One region of the Streptomyces sp. NPDC020192 genome, then DNA from elsewhere that is predicted to be linked to it. Evidence: riboswitches for the same ligand, from Rfam matches in the RefSeq annotation. Region 1 holds a riboswitch; the other holds the start of a gene.
The links. A riboswitch is a leader RNA that binds a small molecule or an ion and turns the genes downstream of it on or off. The one in region 1 is predicted to bind S-adenosylmethionine.
Positions count from the first base shown of each region.

Region 2: linked by a shared signal. The riboswitch ahead of ACH47Z_RS02035 (aminotransferase class V-fold PLP-dependent enzyme) and the one ahead of thrC (threonine synthase) in region 1 are both predicted to bind S-adenosylmethionine.

Region 1 covers NZ_JBIRXG010000012.1:136,568-143,639, reverse strand. Annotated here, with positions in the region: gene groL (chaperonin GroEL) at 1-736, opposite strand, end outside; gene ACH47Z_RS23650 (cold-shock protein) at 1,050-1,253, opposite strand; gene ACH47Z_RS23645 (MoaD/ThiS family protein) at 1,707-1,985, opposite strand; gene thrC (threonine synthase) at 1,982-3,265, opposite strand; SAM riboswitch class I at 3,283-3,430, opposite strand; gene ACH47Z_RS23635 (glucosyl-3-phosphoglycerate synthase) at 3,602-4,546, shown strand; gene ACH47Z_RS23630 (trehalose-6-phosphate synthase) at 4,841-6,247, shown strand; gene otsB (trehalose-phosphatase) at 6,235-7,068, opposite strand.
Region 2 covers NZ_JBIRXG010000001.1:429,591-436,662, reverse strand. Annotated here, with positions in the region: gene ACH47Z_RS02045 (cytochrome bc complex cytochrome b subunit) at 1-1,262, shown strand, start outside; gene trpD (anthranilate phosphoribosyltransferase) at 1,389-2,453, shown strand; SAM riboswitch class IV at 2,539-2,655, shown strand; gene ACH47Z_RS02035 (aminotransferase class V-fold PLP-dependent enzyme) at 2,819-4,180, shown strand; gene ACH47Z_RS02030 (Lrp/AsnC family transcriptional regulator) at 4,181-4,462, opposite strand; gene ACH47Z_RS02025 (rhomboid family intramembrane serine protease) at 4,459-5,250, opposite strand; gene ACH47Z_RS02020 (hypothetical protein) at 5,403-5,642, shown strand; gene ACH47Z_RS02015 (NYN domain-containing protein) at 5,691-7,034, shown strand.

The sequences.
Region 1 (7,072 bases):
GCAGCGGCTTGCCCGACTGCATGACCTTCTCCAGCAGCGGGAGCAGGTCCTTGACCGAGGAGATCTTGGAGTTGGCGATCAGGATGTACGGGTCGTCGAGGACGGCCTCCATACGCTCCATGTCGGTGGCGAAGTACGCCGAGATGTAGCCCTTGTCGAAGCGCATGCCCTCGGTGAGCTCGAGCTCGAGACCGAAGGTCTGCGACTCCTCGACGGTGATGACGCCTTCCTTGCCGACCTTGTCCATGGCCTCGGCGATCAGCTCGCCGATCTGGGTGTCGGCGGCGGAGATGGACGCGGTGGAGGCGATCTGCTCCTTGGTCTCGACGTCCTTCGCCTGCTCCAGCAGGGCGGCGGAGACGGCCTCGACGGCCTTCTCGATACCCCGCTTGAGGGCCATCGGGTTGGCGCCGGCGGCTACGTTGCGCAGACCCTCCTTGACCAGGGCCTGGGCCAGGACGGTCGCGGTCGTCGTGCCGTCACCGGCGACGTCGTCCGTCTTCTTCGCGACTTCCTTGACCAGCTCGGCGCCGATCTTCTCGTACGGGTCCTCGAGCTCGATCTCCTTGGCGATGGAGACACCATCGTTGGTGATCGTGGGGGCGCCCCACTTCTTCTCGAGGACGACGTTGCGGCCCTTGGGGCCGAGCGTCACCTTCACGGCGTCCGCGAGCTGGTTCATGCCGCGCTCGAGGCCGCGCCGCGCCTCCTCGTCGAACGCGATGATCTTGGCCATGTGAAGTGGTCCCTCCAGGACTGGGGGTGATTCCTTCGGACCGCGCCCGCGCCCGCGACGGACGGCTCGCCGGCCTGTGGTTCCTTGCCCCACGTGGCCTGCGGACCTCACCGACCCGGTCCTTCTTTGTCACTCTCACCTTCAGAGTGCTAACGCCAATGATTAGCACTCGGGGGTGGCGAGTGCAAGCGCCTCTCGGCCCTCGGCGGGGGCCGTCAGCCGCGCGCGAACAGCCGGGTGACCCGAGCACGGCGTGGGTACGACGAAGGGCCCGCACCCCTCGCGAGGTGCAGGCCCTTCGGACAAGAAACGTTCAGGCGCTGAGGCGAACCATGTCGGCCTGCGGGCCCTTCTGGCCCTGCGAGATCTCGAACTCCACCCGCTGCCCCTCTTCCAGGGTGCGGTAGCCGTCCATCTGAATGGCGCTGTAATGGACGAAGACGTCCGCACCACCGTCGACCGCGATGAAGCCGTACCCCTTCTCCGCGTTGAACCACTTGACGGTGCCCTGAGCCATGCCTAACTCCCCTATTACTGGCCCTTGCACAGATCCACACTTCGCGGACCCGGGTCAGACCTCACCCCCCATCGGTCGGGGGCGTGCGCCGGAACGCGTCGACCGCGGCTGAATGTATCTGTCCAACTGCCGTCTGCAACAGGTCAATCGGACGAGAAATCTGGACGACCCCGGTCCGGAATCTGCCTAGAATTCGGCCGGATTCAGGGCAAGTCGGGCCGTACAAAGAGGTACGAAAGCCGCATATAGCCCGCATACTTTGGCTACTTCTTATCGGGCCCGCGGCGTGAAATCCGGGACCTGCGACCCGCAGGTCCGGCGCGAGTTCCCCAACTCTACCGCGCTCAATCACACAGAATGGCCCCCTCCGTTTCTCTCACGGAAGGGGCCATTCGATGAACAATCAGTAACCCGGATTACCGAAGGTAATGACCGGTCATCCGGTCAGCTCGATCAGCAGCCGCCGGCCACCGCGGGAATGATGGAGACACCCGCGCCGTCGGGCGTGGCCGTCTCCAGGCCCTGCTCGAAGCGCACGTCGTCGTCATTGACGTAGACGTTCACGAACCGGCGCAGCTTGCCCTGGTCGTCCAGGACGCGGGCGGCGATACCGGTGTGGTTCTTCTCCAGGTCCCCGATGACCTCGGCGAGGGTCGCGCCCTCGGCGGCGACCTCGGCCTGACCGCCGGTGTAGGTGCGCAGGATGGTGGGGATGCGAACGGTCACGCTCATGCGAGGCCAGCCTCTCGGAAGGAGTCCAGGGTCGGACGGATGGTGGCGGTGAGCCCCGTGCCGGCCACCGCGTCGAGGGTCTTCAGGCCGTCGCCGGTGTTGAGGACGACCGTGGTGAGCGACGGGTCGAGGACGCCGTTCTCGATCAGCTTGCGCGTCACGCCGACCGTCACGCCACCCGCCGTCTCGGCGAAGATGCCCTCGGTGCGGGCCAGCAGCTTGATCGCGTCCACGACCTGCTCGTCGGTCACGTCCTCCACCGCACCACCCGTACGGCGCGCGATGTCCAGGACGTACGGCCCGTCGGCCGGGTTGCCGATGGCCAGGGACTTGGCGATGGTGTTCGGCTTCTGGGGCCGTACGACGTCGTGACCGGCCTTGAAGGCGGTCGACACCGGCGAGCAGCCCTCGGCCTGCGCACCGAAGATCTTGTACGGACGGTCCTCGACCAGTCCGAGCTTGATCAGCTCCTGCAGACCCTTGTCGATCTTCGTGAGCTGGGAGCCGGAGGCGATCGGGACCACGATCTGGTCCGGCAGCCGCCAGCCGAGCTGCTCGCAGACCTCGTACGCGAGGGTCTTGGAGCCCTCGGCGTAGTACGGCCGCAGGTTGACGTTGACGAAGCCCCAGCCCTCGCCGGCCGGGTCGCCGATCAGTTCGGAGCAGAAGCGGTTGACGTCGTCGTAGTTGCCCTCGATGCCGACCAGCTCGCCGCCGTAGACCGCGGCCATGACGACCTTGCCCTGCTCCAGGTCGTGCGGAATGAACACGCAGGAGCGCAGGCCGGCGCGGGCGGCGGCGGCGCCGACGGCACCGGCCAGGTTGCCCGTGGAGGAGCAGGAGAGGGTGGTGAAGCCGAAGGCGCGGGCGGCCTCCAGGGCCTGGGCGACGACCCGGTCCTTGAAGGAGTGCGTCGGGTTGCCGGAGTCGTCCTTGACGAACAGGCCGCCGGTGACGCCGAGTTCACGGGCGAGGTTGTCGGCCTTGACGAGCTTGGTCCAGCCGGGGTTGATGTTCGGCTTGTCGGCGACGTCGGCCGGGACGGGCAGCAGGGGGGCGTACCGCCAGATGTTCGCGGGGCCGGCCTCGATCCGCCTGCGCAGCTCTTCGGTGCCGTAGGCGGAGAAGTCGTAGGCGATCTCCAGCGGGCCGAAACACTCCTCGCACGCGAAGACCGGGCCGAGCGGGACACGGTGACCGCACTCGCGACAGCTCAGGGCCGCGGCCGGACCGAGGTCTACGGTGGGAGTGGAGGTGCTTGCAACTGTCTGCACAGCCATGGAGGCGAGGCCCTTTCTCCTCATCTTCCTCACGACGCATCTCGCCGTGAGACGGATTTGGCACCTTCCCTAGCCGGGAGCCTCGCCACGTCAACGTGACAAGAACCGACTGGAGGGTTGCCGGGGCTTCATCGGGCCGTGTCCCTCTGCCCCTCTGGATGAGCGGTATGCGGTTGTGTGAGCGGTTGTGGACGCGCGCGACCCCCGACATGCGATGGTCATCGGCGTTGTTCAAGACTGTAACCGAAGGCCAGGACAGTTGAGATAGTCGTCCGAACCGCGAGATGGATCACACAGACACCACCTGTGATCACGAACAGTGAGGAGCCGCAGACCGTGCTGGAAGAAGTCGAGCGCTGGCTGGCCACCCGCTCCTGGTCCGTGACCGATCGCCCGCTCCCCCGACTCCTGGCCGCCAAGCAGCGCACGGGCCAGACGATCAGCGTCGTCCTGCCCGCGCTCAACGAGGAGGAGACCGTCGGCGACATCGTCACGGTCATCCGGCACGACCTGATGGAGCGGGTCCCGCTCGTCGACGAGATCGTCGTCGTGGACTCCGGCTCCACCGACCGCACCTCCGAGGTCGCCGCCGCGGCGGGCGCGCGGGTCGTCCACCGCGACGCGATCCTGCCGCGCGTTCCGGCCGTCCCGGGCAAGGGCGAGGTGCTGTGGCGCTCGCTCCTGGTCACCGGCGGGGACATCGTCTGCTTCATCGACGCCGACCTGCGGGACTTCTCCGCCGACTTCGTCTCGGGCATCGTCGGCCCGCTCCTCACCGACCCCGAGGTCGCGCTGGTGAAGGCCATGTACGACCGCCCGCTCGCGGGTGCCGCCGGGCAGGGCGGCCGGGTCACCGAGCTGATGGCCCGCCCGCTGCTGAACATGCACTGGCCGCAGCTGGCCGGTTTCGTGCAGCCGCTGGGCGGCGAGTACGCGGCCCGGCGCAGCCTGCTGGAACAGCTCCCCTTCCCCGTCGGGTACGGCGTGGAGCTGGGCATGCTGGTGGACGCGCTGCACCTGGCGGGCCTGGACGCCCTCGCCCAGGTGGACGTGGGCGTGCGCAAGCACCGGCACCAGGACGGGCAGGCGCTGGGCCGGATGGCCGCCGCGATCTACCGCACCGCCCAGCTGCGGCTGGCCCGGGGCCATCTGATCCGGCCTTCCCTGACCCAGTTCGAGCGGGGCGAGGACGGTTTCGAGCCGCGCACGTACTCGGTCGACACGGAGGAACGGCCGCCGATGGTGGAGATCGCGGAGTACGCCGAGCGCAGGGTGGCCTGACTTCGCCGGGACGTCGTATACGGCGGGGGCGTCGGGCGTGGCCGTACGTTTGAGCGTTTCCGGGCCGGGCTAGGGCCTGCCCGGCGGATCTGGCCAGAGGAAACCAAGGGTTCCTTATCGGCGCAGGTGAGCGGGGGCTGGTGCGTGCAGCTGCAAGGCGGAGGAGGGAGTCGACGCGGAGCGTCGACGACCGACGACAACGCGGCAGATGTGCGTGCCAGGCCTCGCGTCTCTGGCAAGATCCGCCGGGCAGGCCCTAGGTTGAGGACCATGGCTTCCACCGGCGGTGCTGAGGTGCTGGTCGCGTCCAACCGCGGCCCGGTTTCGTACGAGGTGCGCGAGGGCGGGGCGCTGCGCGCCAAGCGGGGCGGCGGCGGGCTGGTCTCGGGGCTGTCGGCCATCGGGCCGGACACCAATGCCGTATGGGTGTGCGCGGCGCTCGGCGACGGCGACCGGGAGGCCGTACGGCGGGCCGGCGGCGGGCTGCTGCCGGGCGGGGACACCGGCGGGCAGCGGGTGCGGATGCTGGACATCGACGCGGCCGTGCACGCCGACGCGTACAACGGCATCGCCAACTCCGTGCTCTGGTTCGTCCACCACATGCTGTACCAGACCCCGCTGGAACCGGTCTTCGACGCCGGGTTCCGGCGGCAGTGGGCGTCGTACGAGGCGTACAACCGGGCGTTCGCCGAGGCGCTGGCCGAAGAGGCGGCCGAGGGGGCGGCGGTGCTGGTGCAGGACTACCACCTGTGCCTGGTGCCCGGGATGCTCCGCGAACTCCGCCCCGACCTGCTGATCGGCCACTTCTCGCACACCCCGTGGGCGCCGCCGGACTACTTCCGCCTCCTGCCCGACGACATCGCGGCCGCACTGCTGAACGGCATGCTGGGCGCGGACCGGGCGGCCTTCCTGACCCACCGCTGGGCGGACGCGTTCACGGCGTGCTGCGAGGCGGTGCTGGGGCCGGACAGCGTCTCGGGTACGGCGATCGGGGTGCACGGGCTCGGCGCCGACGCCGACTTCCTGCGGACCCGCGCGCACCAGCCGGACGTGGACGAGTGGATGGCGGTGCTGCGGAAGGAGATCGGCGAGGAGCGCAAGGCCGTCGTCCGGGTCGACCGCACCGAGCTGTCGAAGAACATCGTGCGCGGGCTGCTGGCGTACCGGCAGCTGCTGGACGACCACCCCGAGTGGCGCGAGAAGGTCGTCCATGTGGCGTTCGCGTACCCGTCCCGGCAGGATCTGGCGGTCTACCGGGACTACACGGCGGCGGTGCGGCGGGTGGCGGAGGAGATCAACTCGGCCTACGGCACGCCCGGTTGGAACCCCGTCGTACTCCATGTGAAGGACGACTTCGCACGCTCGCTCGCCGCGTACCGGCTCGCCGACGTGGCCCTGGTCAACCCGATCCGGGACGGCATGAACCTGGTCGCCAAGGAGATCCCGGTCGTCTCCGACCAGGGCTGTGCGCTGGTGCTGTCCCGGGAGGCGGGGGCGTACGAGGAGCTGCGCACCCACGCGTTCACGGTGAACCCCTACGACGTGCTGGAGACCGCGCGGGCCCTGCACGAGGCGCTGTCGCTACGGCCGGAGGAGCGGGCGGACCGCAGCAAGCAGCTGGCGGCGGCGGCCACCGCGCTTCCCCCCGCCCAGTGGTTCCTGGACCAGCTGGAGGCGCTCAGGGAGCTTCAGTCCAGCTGACCGGCGAGGGCGCGCAGCAGTCGTACGACGCCGGCGGGGCCGTCGACCACCACGTCCGCGCGCTCGGCCAGTTCCGTGACCTCCGTGCTGCCGCTGCAGACCAGGAGGCCGGGGATGCCGTCGGAGCGGAGTTTCTCCACGGCGGCGTAGGCGGGGAGGTCGCCGAGGTCGTCGCCGGCGTAGAGGACGGAGCCGGCGCCGACCTTGTGGACGTACTCGCTGAGGGCGACGCCCTTGTCCATGCCGGGTGGGCGCAGTTCCAGGACCAGGCGGCCGGGCTCGACGATCAGGCCGTGGCGGGCGGCGAGGTCGGTGAGGGGGCCGCGCAGGGCCTCGAAGGCGGCCTCGGGGTCGGCGGCGCGGCGGGTGTGCACCGCGACCGCCCGGCCCTTCTCCTCGATCCAGGTGCCGGGCCAGGCACCGGCGCGGTCCAGCACGCCCGGCAGCTCCGCGCGGGCGGCGGCGACGCCGGGGTGCGGGGGTGGGGCGGTGACGGTGCCGGTGGCCGCGTCCCAGCGTTCGGCGCCGTAGTGGCCGAGGACGGTGAGGTGGTCCAGACCGGGGACACCGGCGAAGCCGCCGTAGCGGACCGCGACACCGGCCGGCCTGCCGGTGATCACGGCGACGGAGGCCACCTTGGGCGCGAGTTCGGCGAGGGCCGGTACGGCGTCGGGGTGGGCGCGGGCCTGTTCGGGGTCGGCGACGATGGGGGCCAGCGTGCCGTCGAAGTCCAGTCCGACGATCGCGGTGCGTGGCTGCGCGAGCAGGGCGGCGAGTCCGTCCCGGCCGGCTGGGGTGACCGGGGTCGGCAGAGGGTCCATACCC
Region 2 (7,072 bases), on a different contig from region 1:
TCGCGGGCATGTTCGTGCACATGATGCGCGTGTTCTTCACCGGCGCGTTCCGCAAGCCGCGTGAGATCAACTGGCTGTTCGGCTTCCTGCTGTTCGTCCTCGGCATGTTCACCGGCTTCACCGGTTACTCGCTCCCGGACGACCTGCTCTCCGGCACCGGTGTGCGCTTCACCGAGGGTGCGATCCTGTCGATCCCGATCGTCGGCACGTACATCTCGATGTTCCTCTTCGGCGGCGAGTTCCCCGGTCACGACTTCGTCGGCCGGTTCTACTCGATCCACATCCTGCTGCTGCCGGGCATCATGCTCGGCCTGATGGTGGCGCACCTGATCCTGGTCTTCTACCACAAGCACACGCAGTTCGCGGGCCCCGGAAAGAGCGAGAAGAACGTCGTCGGCATGCCGCTGCTGCCGGTGTACATGGCCAAGGCCGGAGGCTTCTTCTTCCTGGTCTTCGGTGTCATCGCGGCCATCGCGGCCGTCGCGCAGATCAACCCGATCTGGGCCATGGGCCCCTACCGTCCGGACCAGGTGTCCACCGGCGCCCAGCCCGACTGGTACATGGGCTTCGCCGAGGGTCTCGTCCGCTACATGCCGGGCTGGGAGATCAACCTCTGGGGTCACACGCTCGTCCTGGGTGTGTTCATCCCGCTGGTGCTCTTCGGTCTCGTCCTGGCGGCGATCGCGGTCTACCCGTTCATCGAGTCCTGGGTCACCGGCGACAAGAGCGAGCACCACATCCTGGACCGCCCGCGCAACGCCCCGACCCGTACCGCGTTCGGTGTCGCCTGGGTGACGATCTACATGATCGGCCTGGTCGGCGGTGGCAACGACCTGTGGGCCACCCACTTCCACCTGTCGATCAACGACGTCACCTGGTTCGTCCGGATCGGCTTCTTCGTCGGCCCGGTCATCGCGTTCATCGTCACCAAGCGGATCTGCCTGGGTCTGCAGCGCCGTGACCGCGAGAAGGTGCTGCACGGTCGCGAGACCGGCATCATCAAGCGCCTGCCGCACGGTGAGTTCATCGAGGTGCACGAGCCGCTCAGCCAGGAGCAGCTGCACACGCTCACGGCTCACCACCAGTACGAGCCGGCCCAGGTCGGCCCGGCGGTCGACGAGAACGGTGTCCAGCGCAAGATCCCGGCCTCGGAGAAGCTGCGGGTCAAGCTGTCCAGCGCCTACTACGGCGAGGACAACCAGATCCCGAAGGCCACCGTCGACGAGTACAAGGAGATCACCAGCGGCCACGGCCACCACTGATCACCGCGTCGCCACGCCACGCTGAGGGGCCCCGTCCGGCTTACGGACGGGGCCCTTCGCCGTGCCCCGGGGCCGATAGGGTGGCATCAACCACTGATTCCGCAGGTACGACACCCAGGAGCTGCCATGAGCGCTGTGACCCCCGCTGGAGGCGACACCGCGGCGGGCCGCTCCTGGCCCGCCCTGCTGAACGGCCTGCTCGGCGGCCACGACCTGTCCGCCGACGACACCGCGTGGGCGATGGACCGGATCATGCGCGGCGAGGCGACCGACGCGCAGATCGCCGGGTTCGCGGTGGCCCTGCGGGCCAAGGGGCAGACGGTCGAGGAGATCACCGGTCTGGTCCGCACGATGTACGAGCACGCGAACGTGATCGAGGTGCCCGGCCGGACCGTCGACATCGTCGGCACGGGCGGCGACGGGGCGAAGACGGTGAACATCTCCACGATGTCCTCGCTGGTCGTCGCCGGTACGGGCGCCAAGGTCGTGAAGCACGGCAACCGCGCCGCCTCCTCCGCCTCCGGGGCTTCCGACGTCCTGGAGCAGCTGGGCGTCAACCTCGACCTCACGCCCCGGCGGGTGGCCGAGGTCGCCGAGGAGGCCGGCATCACCTTCTGCTTCGCGATCAAGTTCCATCCGGCGCTGCGTCATGTGGGCGCCGCCCGCGGCCAGTTGGGCATCCGGACGGTGTTCAACCTGCTCGGTCCGCTGACCAACCCGGCGAAGGTACGGGCCCAGGCGGTCGGCGTGGCCGTCGCGCGGGAGGCGCCGATCGTCGCGGGCGTGCTCGCGGAGCGTGGCAACTCCGCGCTGGTCTTCCGCGGCGACGACGGCCTGGACGAGCTGACGACGACGTCCACGTCCCACGTCTGGATCGTCAGGGACGGCAAGGTCACCGAGGAGGTCTTCGACCCGCGCGAGGCCGGCCTCGACCTCGTCCCCGTGGAGGCCCTGCGCGGCGGCGACCCGGCCCACAACGCGGAGGTCGCCCGCCGGCTGCTGGACGGTGAGCGGGGCCCGGTCCGGGACGCCGTCGTGCTGAACTCGGCGGCGGCCCTGGTCGCCCTGAACCCGACGGACGCCTCCCTCACCGAACAGCTCCGCGCCGGCATGGCCCGGGCCGTCGAGTCGATCGACTCGGGCGCGGCGAAGCGGGCGCTGGAGCGCTGGGTGGCGGCCACCAACCGCTGACCCCGGCCCGCATGTGACGCAAGGCGCAGTCCAGATGGCGGACCGCGCCTTGCGCGTCGAAGATCGTATGGCAGGATACGAGCCAGGTCATGAGTGACAGCCTTCAGGCCCCGGCCGGCTGTCCGGCAACCCTCCGTCCGTGGCGGGGTGCCCCGGGTGAAGACCAGGCTGTAGGCAACGAGGTCTACGGCAAGCGCGGACCCCTCGAGAAACCAGGGGTCCTGGTCGTCGAGGAGCCTTCCGTGAGCAAGCGAATGCGATAGGGCCGCAGAGCCCCGCCTCCGCATCCCTTTTTTCACTCCACCACCGTTCGAGCGTTCTCTGCTCACGTGGTGAATGACACCTGCCTTCACGGGAGTTGAGCCATGTCTTCCTTCACTGTTGCCGCCGACCAGTCTGTTTGTGCCCCGCTGTCCGTTCTGGGCCGGGATGTCACCGTCCCGCTCGTCACCGGCGGCGAGGTCACGTACGCGGCTCTCGACTACGCGGCCAGCGCCCCCGCCCTCCAGCGCGTCTGGGACGACGTCGCCGCCTACGCGCCGTACTACGGCAGCGTCCACCGGGGTGCCGGCTACCTCTCGCAGCTCTCCACCGACCTGTTCGAGAACGCCCGCAGGACGGTCGCCGAGTTCCTCGGCTGCCGCGCCGACGACCAGGTGATCTTCACCCGCTCCACGACCGACTCCCTGAACCTGCTGGCCCGGGTGATCCCGGACGACTGCCAGGTCTTCGTCTTCGAGACCGAGCACCACGCCTCCCTGCTGCCCTGGCAGGACGCGAACGTCACCTATCTCAACGCCCCGCGCACCCCGCGGCAGGCCGTGGCGACCCTGGAGCGGGCCCTCGCCGACCGTGACCCGCACGGCCCGGCCCTGGTCTGTGTCACCGGCGCCTCCAACGTCACCGGCGAGCTGTGGCCGGTGCGTGAGCTGGCCGCCGCCGCGCACGCCCATGGTGCCCGGATCGTCCTGGACGCCGCCCAGCTGGCCCCGCACCACCCGGTGGACCTGCGTGACCTGGACGTCGACTGGGTCGCCTTCTCCGGGCACAAGCTGTACGCCCCCTTCGGCTCCGGTGTCCTCGCGGGCCGCGCCGACTGGCTGCGCGCGGCCGAGCCGTACCTCGCGGGCGGCGGCGCCAGCCGCACGGTGACCCGGCGCGCGGACGGGGGAGTGGACGTGCAGTGGCACGAGAGCGCCGCCCGGCACGAGGCGGGCTCGCCGAACGTCATCGGCGCCTACTCCATCGCGTCGGCCTGCAAGGCGCTCACCGAGGCCGGCTGGGACACCCTGGTCGCCCGCGAGCAGCACCTCATCCGCACGGTCCGCGCGGGCCTGGCCGAGGTCCCGCAGGTGAAGGTGCTGTCCCTGTTCGGCGACGACGCCCCGCGCGTGGGCGTGATCTCCTTCGTGGTGGAGGGCTGGAACAGCTCCCACTTCGCCGCCGCGCTCTCCGCCGAGTACGGCATCGGCGTCCGCGACGGCCTGTTCTGCGCCCACCCGCTGGTCCGCACCCTGCTCGGCAGCGACCCCCAGACCCAGGGTGAGTGCGGCGCCCCCGAGGCGGCCCCGGGCGAGAAGTCCCTCAACGCCATCCGCGTCAGCTTCGGCGCGGGCACCCCCGACGAGCACGTCGAGCGTTTCGTGAGCGCCGTGAAGGAACTGGTCACCAGTGGCGCCCAGTGGACGTACCACACGGAGGACGGCCGCTGCGTCCCGGCGGTGTGATCAGTTCTCCAGCCCGATGGAGAAGGCCGCCTCGAGGTCGTGCTGGGAGTAGGTGCGGAACGCCACGTGCGTGTCGGTGCCTTCCACGCCGGGAATCTTGCTGATCCGGCCGGGGATGACATCGGCGAGATCGTCGTGCTTGCGCACCCGGACCATCGCGATCAGGTCGTACGTACCCGTGACGGAGAAGACCTCGCTGACCGAGTCCAGCGAAGCGATCTGCTCCGCGATCTCCGGAATCCGGTCCACGCTGGTCTTGATCAGAACGATCGCGGTGATCACGGCTGGTTCTCTCCCTCGGAGGCCTGGGCAGGGGCGGCTTTCACTTTAGCCCGCCCGTCTCCCGCCACCGCCCTTCCAAGGCCGCCCTTCGGGCCCTTCCTTTTGCCGTATCGCACCCACGCGTACCCGAAGCCGAGCCCGAATCCGACCAGGTGGGCGAGGTAGGCCACCCCCGGCCCCTCGCTCGCCTGCGCCGCCGCCAGCCACTGCACCGCCACCCAGAACGGCAGTACGACCCATGCCGGGAACCGCATCGGCAGGAAGAGCAGGAACGGCAGAAGACTGGTCACGCGCGCGCGGGGGAACAGGTAGAGGAACGCGCCGAGGACCGCCGAGATCGCCCCGGAGGCTCCCACCAGCGACTGCTCGGACGAGGCGTTGGCGGCCGCGTACCCCAGCAGGGCGAGATAGCCGCAGCCGGCGTAGAAGAGGGTGAACTCGACGTGGCCCATGCGTTCCTCGGTCATCGCCCCGAAGACGAAGAGGAAGAGCATGTTGCCGAGCAGATGCACCCAGTTGCCGTGCACGAACAGGGCCGTGGCGGGCGTGAGCGCCTCATGGACCGGCCCGCCGAACAGCTCGGCGGGGACCACGCCCCAGTGCCGGAAGTAGGCCCGCTGCGCGGCCGCGAGGACCTCCCCGGAGCCGTAGGCGGGGGTCAGTCCGGAGGCGGGGCCGAGGGCGAAGAGCAGAAAGCACAGGGCGATGAGGCCGTAGGTGATGGGCGCCGAGGTGCCCCGCACCGCTCGGATGGTCCTGCCGGCCGCCGTGCTCCACTCGCTGATCATGACCACAGAGCATGACGTAACGGGACGCATGCCGACAGACCGCCTCGCCGTCGTGGACGGACGGGCGGCGACCACCCGGCAGGCCGTAGGGTTACGGCCACACGCGTCGGCCGACGGCGCGGACGGAGACGAGAAGGAAGCGGACTGCCACGATGACGGTTCCCCTGCCGACCGCGACCACCCGGTGGCGCTGCACCCTGTGCGGCAACCTGACCCGGTTCGACGTGACCCGTTCGTCGAAGGTCGTCGAGTACGTCCATCTCGATCTGGCCGGAGAATCCACGGTGGAGGAGCGCGAGGTGGTCAGTGAGACCATCGAATCGGTGCGCTGCCGCTGGTGCAACGCGGTGGACCAGGTGGAACTCGTGGACAGGCCGGGCGCCGACTCCTGAGCGGGAGGCGGCCCCGGAGAGGCTTTTCTCGGTATTGGGGTGTGACGGATGGTGGAGACCACAGGCGGGGGGCCGGGCGACGGCACCGCTGAGGTGCTTGACCGTCCGCTGCCCGACGGCGTGCGCCGGCGGGTCGTGCAGATCGTCTCGGACGGCTTCGGCGGGCTGACCGTGTCCGAACTGCCCGCACAGTTGCGGCAGTACGCCCGGTTCGCCCCCAATCGCCGGGCGAAGTTCGCCGGGAACGCGATGGCGGCCGCGCTGGAGACCGACCCGTTGTTCCGGCAGCGGATCGGGGAGAAGCTCAGAGAGGCCCAGCCGGAACTCACCGGCGCCCTCGACTCCGGCTCCCCGCCCCCGGCCGCGGACCCGCTCGACGTGGCGGCCGCGGCCTACGTACTGCGCCCGGCGGGCTGGGTGAAGCTGGTCGCCGCGGCCGGCGAGGAGGCCCAGCGCGCGGACGCCGAGCGGGCGGACGAGGAGAGCCGGGTCGAACTGGAGCGGCTGCGCGCCGAGCTGGCCCAGGCCCGCGAGCACACCCGCGCCGAGACCGAACGGCTGCGCGCCGAGCTGGAGTCGGCGAAGAAGGAAGCCGAATCCCTGCACCGCAAGCTCCGTGCCGCGCTCAGCGACGTCAAGCGGGGCGAGGCCGCGCTGCGCAAGGCCCACGGCGAGATGGACTCCGCGCGGGCCGAGGCGCAGGCGCAGGTGTCGTCCGCCGAGAGCGAGTCCCGCCGGCTCAAGGCCCGGCTCGGCGAGGCCGAGGCGGCGCTGGAGGCCACCCGGCGGGCCGTCCGCGAGGGCCGCAGCGTGGAGGACATGCGGGTCCGGCTGCTGCTGGACACCCTGCTGGACGCCACCCAGGGCCTCAGGCGCGAGCTGGCCCTGCCGCCGGTGTCCGTGCGGCCGGCCGAGACCGTGGACGCCGTGGAGCCCGGCCGGATGACCCCGAAGGACATCGCGGCCCGCGCCCTGTCCGAGAACGATCCGGCCATTCTCAACCAGTTGCTCGCGCTGCCCCAGGCGCATCTGGTGGTCGACGGCTACAACGTCACCAAGACCGGCTATCCGCAGATGCCGCTGGAGAAGCAGCGCCTCCGGCTCCTCGGCCAGCTCTCCGCGCTCGCCGCGCAGACCGGCGCCGAGGTGACGTGTGTCTTCGACGGCGCCGAACTGGCCGCGCCGGTGCTGCTCGCGCCGCCGCGCGGGGTGCGGGTGCTGTTCTCCAAGCCGGGCGTCACGGCCGACGAGCTGATCCGCCAGCTGGTGCGCGCGGAACCGCCGGGCCGTCCGGTCATCGTCGCCTCCACCGACCGCGAGGTCGCCGACGGGGTCGCCAGGGCGGGTGCCCGACCGGTGGCGTCTGCGGTGCTTCTCAAGCGACTGTCCTGAAGGTCCAATGGGCATAGGCAATGCCCGAATTGGCCGGA